2 regions of the Pseudomonas phytophila genome follow, and region 2 is predicted to be linked to the other one. Evidence: predicted binding sites of a transcription regulator. Region 2 holds the regulator's gene; the other holds the start of a gene.
The links. The regulator FliA, encoded in region 2, starts transcription of late flagellar genes. The targets are predictions, from matches to a motif close to CTAAAGTTTNNNNNNNNNNNGCCGNTAA.
Positions count from the first base shown of each region.

Region 1 (3,101 bases), 770 kb from region 2:
CAACAGATGATCGGCCAAAAGCGACCCGAGTTGCTGGCAACGCAGCGACTTTCCACCAGCGAGAAGCCAGCCGGCACCCCAGAATGGACAGAAAATGCCGACTATCTGTCCAGCGTGTTGAAGGTCCCGACGCCACCGTCCGCCAATCTGGCCTGGTTCATCGTGGTTCGCCAGCCTCTTGATACCGCGCTGCAGCCCGCACGGATCCTGTTTTATAAACTGTTGATACTGGGTGTGGTCGCCGCGCTGGCATTTGGCCTGGTCGCTTACTACCTGGCGCAGCACATGAGCCGCCCTATCGAGCAATTGGCCAAGGCTGCCAAACAGGTCGAGGCCAAACAGCCCGGCGCAGATTTCCCTCAAACGCATTCGGTCCGGGAGATCGCCCAACTGGGCCAGTCCATTCAGAGCATGACCGAATCGCTGCTGACCAAGGAACGCGAACTGCGAGACACCAACGCGTCTCTTGAGGCCACCGTCGAGCAGCGCACCGCTGCCCTCACCCAGGCCAATGCCGACCTGTTGAAAATGGCGACACATGACGCCTTGACCGGTGTTTACAACCGTCGCCGCTTTGACGAAAAGCTTGCCGAATGCAACCAGCTGTTTGAACGCAGCGGCCGCCCCTTCGCCCTGCTGTTCATCGACGCGGATCACTTCAAAAACGTCAACGACACCTACGGCCATGCCACCGGTGACGACGTGTTGCATCAACTGGCTCAGATCATTCAGGAAAACACCCGCGCCACCGACTTCGTGGCCCGTTACGGCGGTGAAGAGTTCGCCGTATTGCTGCCAGAGCCGGAAGGCGCGGAAAGTCCGGAAGTTGTTGCAGAAAGAATTCGCAAGGCCGTTGCCGATGCAACCTTCGACCTGGTCGGGCAAGTGACCGTGAGCATCGGTATTGGCCTGGCCGATACCGCAGATGCCAATACAACTGCGTTGATCAAGCGGGCCGATCAGCAGCTTTATTATGCCAAGGCGTCAGGCCGGAACAGAGTGGCGAGCAACGCCACCGTGGACCTATAAAAATATCCGTCAGATTGCTGACAATCTGGCGGGTTCGCTTCTGTTTACAGCTGCCTACGACCGTTCAGGTTAAAGCTTTGGCCTCAGCGGTCGAAGATTACCCATTAAAGAATAATTAATAAGTTTTCCGAGGAGCAGCGGCATGGGGACATTCAAGGCCTTGTATGAGTCCATCGAAATGCAGTTTTTCGATTCTCTGACGAAAAAGCTCTCCAGCCTTTTTCTGCTGGTTGCCGTCAGTGGATTGCTGTACTGGATTGCCTTGAGCATTCGTGCAGACATCGTTCAGCAGTTACGCGGCGCACAACTGGACGCTGCCCTGCTCGGCCAGATTGAAGGCAGCCTGAACGGGCTCAGCAACGCCATCCTGTTCAGCACGCTGTTTACGCTGTTCATGGTCAGCTTCATGGTCTGGTATTTTCGCCACCTGATCGTGCGCCCGGTCACGCACATGACCAATGCCCTTGCAGAGATCGCCAACGGTGAAGGCGACCTGTCCAAAGACCTGCCCCTGCTGACCCACGACGAGATTCGTGTGCTGGCCAGCACCTGCAACCGTTTCCTGGGCAAGCAGCGGGAAATCATCAGCAACGTCCAGGCCCTGACCGTACACATCGCCGTTGAATCGGCACGCTCGCTGAAAAACATCAGCGACTCCAGCGACAGCGCCACCCATCAGGCACGCTTTGCCAAGGAAGTGATGGATCAGAGCAACATGGCGGTAGGCAATATCCAGGAGGTTTCCCAGCAGACCCAGGGCATCTCCAGCACCACCGCGCAGAACCTGAGCATGGCCCGCGACTCCTACGCCGAATTGCTGGAAGTCACCGGTAACATCAGCGAAATATCCAGCAGCCTCAATGAATTCGGCACTCTGGTGTCGGCGCTCAATCAGCGCTCGACGAGTATCAAGTCTATCGTGGGCCTGATCCAGCAGATTTCCTCGCAAACCAATCTGCTGGCGCTCAATGCGGCCATCGAAGCAGCCCGCGCCGGAGAAAGTGGCCGGGGCTTTGCGGTGGTCGCCGATGAAGTCCGCACTCTGGCGCAGAACGTCAGCAAAGCCACTGACGATATCTCGCAGAACATCGACGCCATGCTCAAAGAGGTGAGCTCTACCCACGAGCAAACCACACAGATCAGCCATAGCGCTCGGGAAACGCAAAAAGTCGTAGAACGCGCTTCGGGTCATTTCGAGAGCATGATCGGCGACTTCGAATCCACCAACGGCAAGCTCGCTGATATCGCCGAGCACATCCTGCAGTTCGCGGAAAGTAACACCGGGATCAACGACCGGGTAACGCAGATTTACGCCGACAGCCAGTCCATTGACCAACGCATGCAGCATTCAGCGACAGCAACCCGTGATCTGTCGGGCGTTGCCGAACGTGTGCAAACCATGCTCGGCAAGTTTGTGCTGGGCCATGGCGCGCTGGATGCCGCCATTACCCGCGCCAGCCAGTGCCGGGACATCTTGCAGGAGCGACTGGCAGAATTGCACCGCAGCGGGCTTAACCTGTTTGATCAAAGCTACAAGCTGATCCCCGGCACAGATCCCAAGCAGTACCTGACCAGCTACACCGAACGCTTCGCCCAGGTCTGCCAGGAAGAGTGCGACAAGCTGACCAAGGGCACCAAAGGCGGCAAGGTGTCTTTCATCGTCGACACCAAGGGTTACTGCCCGGTGAACAACAGCTGGGTATCCAAACCACCGACCGGTGACCGCGCCATCGACCTGCCGGTGTGCCGCAACAAACGCATGTTCTCCGACCCGATCGGCCTGCGCGCGGCGGGCAACACCCAACGCTTCCTGCTTCAAACCTACCTGCGCGACACCGGCGAAATCATGACCGAGATCGACGTGCCCTTCTTCTTCGACGGCCGCCACTGGGGCAACCTGCGGATGGGCTTTGATGCGGCGGTGTTGTTGGCGGAGTGATTGCTGATCAGTGGGTCACGGGAATTCCCGCCGCCGATTTTGATATTGCCCCATGATTTGAGCCGGTCGCTGGACCGGTGGGAGCCGAGCTTGCTCGCGATAAGGCGCATGCGATCTGAGGTCCATCGCGCTC
Region 1 covers NZ_CP081201.1:3,904,721-3,907,821, forward strand. The annotation lists gene K3169_RS17615 (diguanylate cyclase) at 1-1,029, shown strand, start outside; gene K3169_RS17620 (methyl-accepting chemotaxis protein) at 1,172-2,968, shown strand.
Region 1: a site for FliA is predicted at 1,099-1,126, ahead of K3169_RS17620 (methyl-accepting chemotaxis protein). Genes of this name have one in related genera too.

Region 2 (3,101 bases):
AGGTGCTGACTGCTGCATATCACAGCTACAAACGCTGTGGTCTGGCCGGATGCATCCTGACCAAGCTGGACGAAACCGCCAGCCTGGGTGAAGTGCTCAGTCTTGCGATCAGTCATGAGCTGCCTGTTGCCTATCTCACTGATGGGCCTAGAATTCCTGACGATCTTCACATTCCACGCCGCCACCAATTGGTGACACGCGCGGTCAACGTGCAGATGCAAGAAGAGCCAAGCGAAGAGGCCATGGCGGATATGTTCGCCGACCTTTACCACAACCCCAACAAACGGGTCGGTTAAGTGAAGCGAACTATTGAGAGTTACCTGCATCGGTGGTCTGCCTGGCATTGCTCTTCATTGAGCGTGTCGCCTGCAATCTGGCTTCGGTCTACGCAAGACAAGGTAAAGAATTAAATGGGCAGCATGCATCCCGTACAGGTGATCGCGGTGACCGGCGGCAAAGGTGGCGTCGGTAAGACTAACGTGTCAGTGAACCTTTCACTGGCCTTGGCCGAACTCGGCCGGCGCGTCATGTTGCTGGACGCCGACCTTGGCCTGGCGAATGTCGATGTCCTTCTGGGGCTGACGCCTAAACGCACCCTCGCCGATGTGATGGAGGGTCGTTGTGAGCTGCGCGACGTTTTGTTGCAAGGCCCGGGCGGGATCCGGATCGTGCCTGCTGCCTCCGGCACGCAGAGCATGGTTCATCTGAGCCCGGCGCAGCACGCCGGCCTGATCCAGGCATTTAGTGACATTGGCGACAATCTTGACGTGCTGGTCATCGATACGGCCGCCGGTATCGGCGAGTCGGTGGTCAGCTTTGTCCGGGCTGCTCAGGAAGTCTTGCTGGTGGTGTGCGATGAGCCCACTTCCATCACTGACGCCTACGCCCTGATAAAGTTGCTCAATCGCGATTACGGTATGAACCGTTTCCGGGTCCTGGCCAACATGGCCCAGAGTCCGCAGGAAGGGCGCAACCTGTTCGCCAAGTTGACCAAGGTGACTGACCGCTTCCTGGACGTCGCTTTGCAGTATGTCGGTGCAGTGCCTTACGACGAATGTGTGCGTAAGGCCGTCCAGAAACAACGCGCCGTATACGAAGCTTTCCCACGCTCTAAATGTTCGCTGGCATTCAAGGCCATTGCGCAGAAGGTCGATACCTGGCCGCTGCCTGCCAACCCACGTGGACATCTTGAGTTCTTCGTTGAGCGACTGGTTTACCAGACAAGTGCAGGGCCTGTTCAATGACCGCGAGCGGCTATCAGATGTACAGCAAAGCGTCCCGAAACTCGCAATATGAGTTGATCGAGCGGTATGCTCCGCTGGTCAAGCGCATTGCTTACCATTTATTGGCGCGCCTGCCTGCCAGTGTTCAGGTCGAAGACTTGATTCAGGCGGGGATGATCGGCTTGCTGGAAGTTTCCACCAAGTACGATTGCACCAAGGGTGCCAGTTTCGAGACGTATGCCGGGATTCGAATCCGGGGTGCGATGCTCGATGAAGTGCGCAAGGGAGACTGGGCTCCTCGCTCGGTTCACCGCAATACGCGCATGGTGAGTGACGCAATTCGCTCAATTGAAGCAAAAACCGGCCGTGACGCTAAAGATCACGAGGTTGCGGCCGAACTCCAATTGAGTCTCGATGATTATTACGGGATTTTGAACGATACCTTGGGCAGTCGCCTCTTCAGTTTCGACGACCTCTTGCAGGACGGCGAACATGAAGGACTGCATGAGGATGGCGCAAGCGGTTCGCTTGAGCCGTCGCGCGACCTGGAAGATGAACGTTTCCAGGCTGCGTTGGCGGATGCAATTGCCAACTTGCCGGAGCGTGAACGTCTGGTTTTGGCGCTGTACTATGACGAGGAGCTGAACCTCAAGGAAATCGGTGAGGTCCTGGGGGTCAGCGAATCTCGAGTCAGCCAGTTACACAGCCAGTGCGCAGCTCGTTTACGAGGGCGTTTGGGAGAGTGGCGAGCGCGTTGACAGGTGGTACGCAATCCCTGGTGATTGTGTGTCTCGTGTGAGCAGGCTGTGCAAAGCGTTACGTGGGACAGTGGACAAGGCTGGAGCCATACAGGCATTCGCGCCACGGACTGTTAAAAGCAATAGCTTTCATGCAGTCCGTGGATTTGCTGTGCGGTTTCCATAGTTGTTGATTTGCCAAGCCCGTCGTTTACGTGCAGCCGATGTGAGCTGTGCCGGTATTGATTGAACAGCGCGTTCAGGTGCTGAACGCGTCAAAGACTGCTTGGAGGTCGAATTGGACAAGAACATGAAAATCCTCATCGTTGATGACTTCTCAACGATGCGGCGGATCATTAAAAACCTGCTGCGTGATCTGGGCTTCACCAACACGTCCGAAGCCGATGACGGGCTTACCGCGTTGCCGATGCTGGAAAGTGGTTCCTTTGACTTTCTGGTAACGGACTGGAACATGCCTGGCATGACTGGTATCGACCTGCTGCGTAAAGTGCGTGCCGATGAGCGCCTCAAGCACCTTCCGGTGTTGATGGTGACCGCAGAAGCCAAGCGCGACCAAATCATTGAAGCGGCTCAGGCCGGCGTCAACGGTTATGTCGTCAAGCCATTCACGGCTCAGGCGCTGAAAGAAAAGATCGACAAGATCTTTGAGCGCGTAAATAGCTGATGTATGCCGCGAGGGCTTTATGGAGAACAACGAAACGTCAATGGGCGAGTTTGAATCGACCCTGAAAAAACACGCAACCGAGCTGGTGGCGAGCCTTGAAAAAGGCCGTTTCGGCGACGCCGTGCAACTGATCCATGAGCTCAACCAGGCTCGGGATCGTGGCCTGTATCAAGAAATCGGCAAGCTGACGCGCGAGTTGCACAGCGCGATCGTCAACTTCCAGATTGACCCGAACATGCCGCAAGCCGAAGAGGTGTCCCAGATCACGGATGCCACCGAGCGCCTGTCGTATGTCGTCAGGCTCACGGAAAACGCGGCCAACCGCACCATGGACCTGGTCGAAGAAAGCACCCCGCTGATGCACAGTCTGAACGACGAGGCCAAGGCCTTGAGTGCGGACTGGGGGCGTTTCATGCGCCGTGAGGTCAGCGCTGATGAGTTTCGTGAGCTGGCGCG
Region 2 covers NZ_CP081201.1:4,678,886-4,681,986, reverse strand. The annotation lists gene flhF (flagellar biosynthesis protein FlhF) at 1-296, shown strand, start outside; gene fleN (flagellar synthesis regulator FleN) at 411-1,244, shown strand; gene fliA (RNA polymerase sigma factor FliA) at 1,241-1,981, shown strand; gene K3169_RS21150 (chemotaxis response regulator CheY) at 2,271-2,645, shown strand; gene K3169_RS21145 (protein phosphatase CheZ) at 2,665-3,101, shown strand, end outside.